2 regions of the Stenotrophomonas sp. YJH_SMC_20 genome follow, and region 1 is predicted to be linked to the other one. Evidence: predicted binding sites of a transcription regulator. Region 1 holds the regulator's gene; the other holds the start of a gene.
The links. Region 1 encodes HrcA, which represses chaperone genes, less so after heat shock. Its sites were predicted from a motif close to TTNGCACTCNNNNNNNNNGAGTGCNAA; they were not measured.

Region 1 (4,749 bases):
GAAGGACACTTCCACCTGCGGCAGACCGCGCGGGGCCGGCTCGATGCCGGACAGGTCGAACTTGGCCAGCGACTTGTTGAAGCGGGCCTGTTCGCGCTCACCCTGCAGCACGTGCACGGTCACGGCCGACTGGTTGTCCTCGGCGGTGGAGAACACCTGCGAGGCCTTGGTCGGGATGGTGGTGTTCTTCTCGATGATCTTGGTGAACACGCCACCCATGGTTTCGATGCCCAGCGACAGCGGGGTCACGTCCAGCAGCAGCACGTCCTTGACGTCGCCACCCAGCACGCCGCCCTGGATCGCCGCACCCAGTGCCACGGCCTCGTCGGGGTTGACGTCCTTGCGCGGTTCCTTGCCGAAGAACTCGGTCACCGCCTGCTGCACCTTCGGCATGCGGGTCTGGCCGCCGACCAGGATCACTTCGCTGATGTCGCTCGAACGCAGGCCGGCATCGTTCAGGGCGACGCGGCACGGCTCGATCGACTTCCTGATCAGGTCATCCACCAGCGCTTCCAGCTTGGCGCGGGTCAGCTTGATGTTCAGGTGCTTCGGACCCGACGCGTCGGCAGTGACGTACGGCAGGTTCACTTCGGTCTGCTGGGCGCTGGACAGCTCGATCTTGGCGCGCTCGGCAGCGTCCTTCAGGCGCTGCAGGGCCAGCGGATCCTTGCGCAGGTCGATGCCCTGGTCCTTGTTGAACTCTTCAACCAGGTACTCGATGACGCGGTTGTCGAAGTCTTCGCCGCCCAGGAAGGTGTCGCCGTTGGTGGCCAGCACTTCGAACTGCTTTTCACCGTCGACGTTGGCGATCTCGATCACCGAGACGTCGAAGGTGCCGCCGCCCAGGTCGTACACCACGATCTTGCGATCCTTGTTGTCGCCCTTGTCCAGGCCATAGGCCAGCGCGGCCGCGGTCGGCTCGTTGATGATGCGCTTGACGTCCAGGCCGGCGATGCGGCCGGCGTCCTTGGTCGCCTGGCGCTGGCTGTCGTTGAAGTAGGCCGGCACGGTGATGACCGCTTCGGTGACCTTCTCACCGAGGAAGTCCTCGGCGGTCTTCTTCATCTTTTCCAGCACCTTGGCCGAGATTTCCTGCGGCGCCATCTTCTTGCCGTCGCTGGTGGCCACCCAGGCGTCGCCATTGTCATGGGCCAGGATGCTGTACGGGACGTGGGCGATGTCCTTCTGCACCTCGCCATCGGTGAACTTGCGGCCGATCAGGCGCTTCACCGCGTAGAAGGTGTTCTTCGGGTTGGTCACGGCCTGGCGCTTGGCCGAGGCACCGACCAGGACTTCGCCGTCCTTGGTGTAGGCGACGATCGACGGGGTGGTGCGATCGCCTTCCGAATTCTCGATGACGCGGGCCTTGCCGCCGTCCATGATCGCCACGCACGAGTTGGTGGTGCCGAGGTCGATACCAATGATCTTGCCCATGGGGGAGACTCCTGAGGATACTTGTTGGGGTCAGTCCGGCCGTTCGGCCGGTGGATGAATACGATGTGGGGGAGGCTCGTGGAACATTCAAGCCATCCTCCGAACGCTGTGTTTCCGGTCATCCGGCGCGTTCAGCGTCGGGTCGGGTGGCGGTGGCTGTCCGCCGCCCGGCCCCGCGGGATCACTCGGCGGCCACCACCACCAGCGCCGGCCGCAGCAGGCGCTCGTTGAGCAGGTAGCCCTTCTGGAACACGGTCACCACGCTGCCCGGGGCGGCGCCCGGGGTCGGGGCCTGGCTGATCGCCTGGTGGTGTTCCGGGTTGAACGGCTGGCCGATCGGGTCCAGCAGGACCAGGCCGTTGTCGGCAGCGACCTTGAGCAGCTGCTTGTAGGTAAGCTCCAGGCCTTCGCGCAGCGGGTGCGGGTCGTCGCCGGCGGCCTTCAGGCCGGCGTCCAGGCTGTCGAACACGGGGAGCAGATCGCCCAGCAGCTTCTCGTTGGCGAACTTGCGGGCCTGTTCGATGTCACGGGCAACGCGCTTGCGCTGGTTCTCCAGGTCGGCGCGCTCACGCAGGGCATCGGCCTTGACCTGTTCGATTTCGGCGCGCAGGCGCTCGACTTCGTCGTTGACGCCGGCGGTGGCGGCCGCATCGGCGGCACTCTGCTGGGATTCGATATCTGGCTGTTCGTGGTTCATGTCTGGGTCCCTGGCGGTCAAACTCCGCCTCCAACCACCCTAGTGTGGGCGGGATGCTGCGTTTCAAGCGTCGGATGTTCCCGGCGTGCGCGAGGCCGGTGAAAAGGCCGCGCCGAGCACATCGGCCGTGGCCTGGACCAGCGGGATCACGCGGTCGTAGGCCATCCGCTTGGGACCGATCACGCCCAGCACGCCCAGCACCTGGCCGTTGGCGGTGTACGGGGCGGTGACCAGCGAGACGCCCTGCAGCGGCATCATCCCGGTCTCCTCGCCGATGAAGATGCGCACGCCCGGCGCCTGGATGGTCCGCTCCAGCAGCTGCAGGATCTCGCGCTTGCTGGAGAACAGCTCGAACAGTTCGCGCAGGCGCTCCAGGTCAGACAGGTCCTGCACCCCCATCAGCCGGGTCTGGCCGGCCACCAGCATGTCGTCGGCCGGCGGCTGCAGGGCCTGTTCGGCCAGTTCGATGCTGTGCGCCAGCAGCTGTTCCAGTTCGGACCGGGCATCGCGCAGTTCCAGCAGCAGGCGGGTGCGGATCTCGGCCAGCGGCAGGCCGGCGAAATGCGCATTGAGGTAGTTGGCGACCTGCTCCAGCTGCCCCGGCGCAAACTCCTGGCGGGTCTCAATGACCCGGTTCTGTACCTCGTTGTCGGCGAACACCAGGATCGCCAGCACCCGCCGTCCGTCCAGCGCCACGAAATCGATCTGGCGGAAGGCGAACTGCTCCCGCCGCGGGGCGCTGACCACGCCGACGAAGTGGCTCATCGCCGACAACAGTTCCGAAGCGCTGCCGAGCAGGGCCTGGGTGCTGCCACCGCCGGCCAGCTCCTGGCGCAGCCGGGCCAGCTCGCCCTCGCCCGGCGGCTGCATCTGCAGCAGGCTGTCGACGAATACCCGGTAGCCGTGCGCGGTCGGTACCCGCCCGGCCGAGGTATGCGGCGAGGCCAGCAGGCCCAGGTCCTCCAGGTCGCCGAGGATGTTGCGGATGGTGGCCGGGCTGACCTCCAGCCCGGCCACGCGTGCCAGCGTCTGCGAGCCCACCGGCTCACCGTCCTGGATATAACGCGCGATCAGCGTGCGCAGCAGATGGCGCGCACGCGGGGCAAGCTGGTCGGGAGAACCGTGCATGGAATCAACCTGTGAGACACGGACACTAGATAATGGCGGCGCATCACCTTGGCAAGTCATTGGACCTCCCGCGCCCGCGTGCTAGCGTTGCGCGGCTGCTGATACCCCCTTACCCATGCTCAGACATCTTTCGATCAAGGATTTCGCCGTCGTCCGCGCTACCGAACTGGAGTTCGGGCCAGGCATGACCGTGGTTTCAGGCGAGACCGGCGCCGGCAAGTCGCTGATGGTCGACGCGCTGGGCTTCCTGTCCGGCCTGCGCGCCGACAGCGGCGTGGTCCGCCATGGCGCCGCCCGCGCCGAGCTTTCCGCCGAATTCGCGCTGGAGCAGCTGCAGGCCGCCCGCCAGTGGCTGGCCGACAACGAGCTGGACGACGAGGACCAATGCCAGCTGCGCCGCGTGATCCGCGCCGACGGCGGTTCCCGGGCCTGGATCAACGGCCGCCCGGTGACCCTGGCCCAGCTGGGCGACCTGGCCTCGTTGCTGGTGGAGATCCACGGCCAGCACGAACAGCAGGCCCTGCTGACGCGCCCGTCGCAGCTGGCGCTGCTGGATGCCTATGCCGGCAACGAGAACGAACGCCGCCAGGTACGGCGCGCCGCCGCGGCCTGGCAGGCACTGGTCGATGAATCGCTGGCGCTGTCGCAACAGGGCGACGTCAGTGACCGGATCGGCTTCCTCGAGCACCAGCTGCGCGAACTGGACCGGGAAGACCTTGAGCCGGAATCGATCGCGGCACTCGGCGCCAGCCACCGTCGCCAGGCCCACGCCAGCGCCCTGCTGAGTGCCTGCCAGGCGGCCAGCAACCAGCTCAACGGTGACGACGGCAGCTCCGCGCTGGACCTGTTGCAGCAGGTGCGCCACGAGCTGTCGCGCCTGATCGAACACGACCCACGGCTGGGCGAGGTGGACGGCCTGATCGAGAATGCCTCGATCCAGCTGCACGAAGCCCTGTCGCTGCTTGACCGCGTGCACGACGATCTGGATGCCGACCCGGAACAGTTCGAGGAGAACGAGCGCCGCCTCGGCCGCCTGCACGACCTGGCCCGCAAGCACCGCGTGCCGATGGACGAGCTGGGCGCGCAACGCGAGCGCATGCATGCCGAAGTGGAGCAACTGCGCGGCGCCGACGAGCGCCTGCAGCGCCTGGCCGGCGAGATCGACAAGGCCGCCGCCGCCTGGCGCGTGCAGGCTGAAGTGCTGACCGCCAGCCGCCGCAGCGCCGCCGCCGAACTGTCGGCCACCACCACCAGCATCATCGCCGAACTGGGCATGGGCGGCGGCCAGTTCCTGATCGAACTGGAGCCGCAGGACGCCGACAAGCCGGATCCGCAGGGCGCCGAACGGGTGGAGTTTCTGGTGGCGGCCAACGCCGGCCAGCCGCCGCGCGCCCTGCGCAAGGTGGCCTCGGGCGGTGAACTGTCACGCATCTCGCTGGCCATTGAAGTGGCCGCGCTGGATCTGGACGCGGTGCCGACGATGGTGTTCG
Region 2 (4,749 bases), on a different contig from region 1:
TCCGAGCGGATCAGCAATCTCATCGCGCTTGGCGTAGGCGTCCGCGAGAAATGCAACAAGCCATCTTCTGAGAATCTCATCCTCGTTTGAGTTCTTATCGAATGCCGCCAACTGCGCAGCTACGCTATTACGCTCATCGGGAAGAACCCCTTCAAGCCTTTCAATCAAGGCGTTCAGATTGAACTTCCCTTCCAGTTCCTTCTGCTCCGACGCGCAGTGCTTCACAACCTCAAAGTCAATCAGATGGCGCCCCAGTGCCCATGCCACCTCGGTCTGATTCCAGGGTCCATAGGGTTGAATAGAGTCATACGTTCTCATGGGCACTCACTTCTTGTTTGGTATTCCGTTCATGCTGCCACCTTCCACAAATCTTTGATGGGTCAAGTCGCCAGCCTTGTCGACTATGTATTCAAATCGACCGGCCTTTCCATTGAGTTCACCTGGCAGCTGCGTCAGAGTGCGGACCACGCCGTCACCCCCTGTCAACGGAGTATGAACACCCGCTTCTGCAGCCGTCTCTCGCATAAAGGTCGCCGAATTGTGCCCAGCGTCGGCTTTGAGTGCACTTCCCACAGGTCGGGAATTCAGAAGTGCCCGACCTTCAACACTCAGAGCTTTGGATGCCGCCACACCTGCTCCACCGGCACCTGTAACTCCTGCGATATCAGCAGCGATACTGGTAGCTGCTGATATGACACTTGGATTGGCCATCGCAACCATGCCAGCTTCGATCAGCACTGGGGCAGCCATTGCCGCTGTAACAGCGATTGCGGCCGGTCTCATCGGCTCGTATACGGCGCCATTTCCGGCAGCAATATCCCTCCGATGCTGCTCAACGAATCGCTCTGCGGCCTGCCTTCCATCCGCATCGACGAACCTGTAGGGATTCCCGTTCGCGTACCGATACCTATTGAACTGCTCAACTGGCTTTTGGTGAGCGGTGACTGGGTCCACTGACAAAAACACACCCAATTGTGGATCCATGTAGCGCTGTTGCATGTAGCTCAGCCCTGTGGCCGAGTCACTCACATGTCCGGCGTACCCAGGTCCATCCGTGACCTGACCGCCTACCACGGCCCCGTAGGGCTCGTAGTCATATCGTTTGATGACGTTGCCGTTGGCATCGCTTTCGGCCACAACCGAGCCGAGGGCATCAGTGTGAATGTATGTGATCGTTGTCTGGGCGATTGCGGATGGTGACAGGCCAAGGCCCATCAGCAGCAAGCAGCACAGCCAGGCGCCTATGACACCAAGCTTGCGAGTTCGACCTTCAAATGCCCCGAAGCGGGTGGACACACCGCCTGCAGTTCCCCCGAACCTGCGCATCATTCCAATCCATGAAAGAGCCTTGAAGCAAGGCTTGGCATTCATAGCACAGGAAGGCAGTCATCGGAGTCCAACTCCAGGACTGAGGCCAAAGGGACCATTCTGAATTGGACCAGGCCCTTGGCTATAAACCTCGCGAGGGCTTGAACGGCCACCGGAAGCGCATGACTGCCAGCCATGGGCTGGTACTACTGAAGCAGCCGATCAGCGGCCTGCATTACCAACTGCCATGCCGGCCGAACAAAAAAGCCCCGACCAACGCCGGGGCTTTTCATCAGAACGGGTCCGGAAATAGGAACCGAACCTAAGATCCATGCCTTACGCGGTGAACAGCGCCTTCATCTTCTTCAGCGCGTTCGCCTCGACCTGGCGGATGCGCTCGGCCGACACGCCGTACTCGTCGGCCAGCTCCTGCAGCGTCACCTTGCTGTCGGCATCCAGCCAGCGACGACGGATGATGTCGCGCGAACGCGCATCCAGTTCGGCCAGGCCTTCGCGCAGCAGCTGCATCTGGTTGTCTTCGCTGTCCTCGCGCTCGTAAGCCATCGACGGGTCTTCATCATCGGCAACCAGGAACGCAGCCGGCGACGGCGGTGCGTGTTCGTTGTCCTCGTCGGACGGCGCATCGAAACCGATATCGCGGCCGGACAGGCGCGACTCCATTTCCATGACCTCGCGCTCGGACACGTTCAGGTCCTTGGCCACCGCGCTCACTTCCGCCGCGTTCATCCAGCCCAAGCGCGTCTTCGACTTGCGCAGGTTGAAGAACAGCTTGCGCTGCGCCTTGGTGGTGGCGACCTTCACGATGCGCCAGTTCTTCAGGATGAACTCGTGCATTTCGGCACGGATCCAGTGCACGGCGAAAGAGACCAGGCGCACGCCCATGTCCGGGTCGAAGCGCTTGACCGCCTTCATCAGGCCGATGTTGCCTTCCTGGATCAGGTCGCCCAGGGCGAGGCCGTAGCCGTTGTAGCCGCGGGCCACGTGCACCACGAAGCGCAGGTGCGAATGCACCAGCTCGCGGGCGGCGTCCAGATCGTTGCCGTCGCGGAAGCGACGGGCCAGGTCCTGTTCGTCATCGACCGACAGCACCGGAATCTGGTGCACGGCACCGATGTAGGCGTCCAGCGAACCGAGCGCACTGGGAATCGGGAGATTGTTTGCCACAAGGGCAGTAGAGGTGTTCTGGCTCATAGGCACCCATCTTAGCAGTCCGGGATTTGGACTGCTAAAGGAGGAAAAAGTTCCAGCATCCCATTGATGCAACACTGGTCCCAAACAGAGCCCTACCGTAGCGCGATTTGATGACAGTGGCGAGCACGCTTTTCGGGATTCACAATCCCTTGGAATTCAAGCAATTACCCACTGAAAACCTGCTGATTCCGGTCAAGCGGAGCTGAACGCGCCGTTCCGGAGGCCCATTCAGGACGGGGAACGTTGTCCGGCGTTCAGGCCCGGCCACTCGCCGGCGCTCAGAGCGCCGAGCGCGGCGGCAGCGACCAGTCGATCGGGGCCTGGCCGCGGCGCTGCAGGTACTCGTTGGCCATGGAGAAATGGCGGCAGCCGAGGAAGCCACGATGGGCCGACAGCGGCGACGGATGCGGGGCCTTCAGCACGCGATGGCGGCGGGTGTCGATGACCTTGCCCTTCTGCTGCGCGTAGGCGCCCCAGAGCATGAACACCAGGCCTTCGCGCTCGCGGTTGAGCACGTCCACCACATGATCGGTGAAGCCTTCCCAGCCACGGCCCTGGTGCGCGCCGGCCTTGCCCTCCTCCACCGTCAGCACGGCATTGAGCAGCAGCACGCCCCGTTGCGCCCACGGGATCAGGCAGCCGTGGTCCGGGCGCGGGATACCGAGATCGCTCTCGATCTCCTTGTAGATGTTCAGCAGCGACGGCGGCACCGGCACGCCGGGCGGTACCGAGAAACTCAGGCCGTGGGCCTGGCCGCGCCCGTGGTACGGGTCCTGGCCGAGGATCACCACCTTCACCTGCTCGAACGGCGTGGCGTCAAACGCTGCGAAGATCTGCGGCCCGGGCGGGAACACCGCCGCACCGCTGGCCTTGCGCTGGCGCAGGAAGGCCGACAGCTCGCGCATCTGCGGCTGCAACAGGTACTCACCGACGTGCTGCTTCCAGCTCGGTTCCAGCTGGATCGTCGGGGTGTCGGTTACTTCATCGATCATCGCAACAAAGGTCCATCATTCAATCGAGCCAGGCGCAGCTGGAACAGCACCTTGGTGACCAGCAGCCGCTCTTCGATCGGCTTGAGCACCAGGTCGTTGGCACCGGACTGCAGCAGCCCGGTCTGGTTGTGGGGGTTGCCGTCGCCGGTCATCACCAGCACGGGCAGGCGGCGCTTGCCGTAGCCGAAGTCCACGCGCACGCGCTGCACCACGTCGCGGCCGCTCAGCTCGCCCTTCAGGGTGACGTCGGTCAGCACCAGGTCGATGCGGTGGCGGCTGCGGCCCAGCGACTCGGCGGTGAGCAGGGTGAAGGCCTCTTCGGCGCTGACCACGTGCAGCACGTTCAACTGCTGCCGCTCGAGCATGCGCTTGGTGGCCTCGGCCACTACGCGGCTGTCCTCGATATAGAGGATGGTGGCGCCGGGGATGGTCTGCGGCTGCACATAGCCACGGATGAAGGTCGCCAGCGCTTCATGGCCCAGGGATTTGTCGAAATAGTCCGTGACGTACTCGGTGAAGCGGCGCTGCTCCAGGTGCTGCTGGGCGTCGCCGGAAACCACGATCACCGGCACATAGGCCTGTCCGGCCGCTTCGCGGACCATGCGCGCCAGCGCCAGGCCGTCGCCATCACGCAAGGTCAGCGAGGTCGTCACCAGGTCCACCGGGCCCTGCGCCAGCGCCTGCTGCGCGTCTTCGATGCTGTCGCAGCCAATCACATCCACGCCCGGCAGGTCGCGCTGCAGGACGTCGGCGATCAGCTTGCGGACCAGCTTCGAGCCATCGACCACCATCACCCGCGTCGCGGGCCCTTCAAGGTGCTTCAGCGCTTGCGGTTGCATGCCGGTCTCAGGTATCGGTCGGGCGGGTCTGGCGGAGGAAGTGGCCGGTCACCAGCCAGGCACCCAGCCAGCCCAGCAGCAGCGTGCCGAGCAGGACCAGGCCACCATGCAGCAGGTCCAGGCCATGCAGCACGAACGGGCTGCCGTAGCTGCGCGAGAGTTCGGCCAGCGGCACGCGCAGCGCGGCACCGGCGGCGCCGATCAGGGCCAGTGCAACCGCGCCTGCGCCCAGGCCATACCACGCACCCAGATACAGGAAGGGGCGGCGGATGAAGCCATCGCTGGCGCCAAGCAGCTGCAGCACGCCGATCTCTTCGCGGCGCGCCTGGATGTCCAGGCGCACCGTGTTGCCGACCACCAGCGCGGCACCCGCGCCGAGCAGCACCGACAGCACCTGC

Region 2: a site for HrcA is predicted at 2,532-2,558, ahead of rpoH (RNA polymerase sigma factor RpoH). Genes of this name have one in related genera too.

The regions. Positions count from the first base shown of each region.
Region 1 covers NZ_JCAFRG010000003.1:237,035-241,783, reverse strand. Annotated here, with positions in the region: gene dnaK (molecular chaperone DnaK) at 1-1,434, opposite strand, end outside; gene grpE (nucleotide exchange factor GrpE) at 1,616-2,131, opposite strand; gene hrcA (heat-inducible transcriptional repressor HrcA) at 2,195-3,259, opposite strand; gene recN (DNA repair protein RecN) at 3,375-4,749, shown strand, end outside.
Region 2 covers NZ_JCAFRG010000004.1:367,399-372,147, reverse strand. Annotated here, with positions in the region: gene AC5P6A_RS10075 (DUF2247 family protein) at 1-318, opposite strand, end outside; gene AC5P6A_RS10070 (RHS repeat domain-containing protein) at 325-1,296, opposite strand; gene rpoH (RNA polymerase sigma factor RpoH) at 1,645-2,520, opposite strand; gene ung (uracil-DNA glycosylase) at 2,799-3,512, opposite strand; gene AC5P6A_RS10055 (response regulator) at 3,509-4,351, opposite strand; gene ftsX (permease-like cell division protein FtsX) at 4,359-4,749, opposite strand, start outside.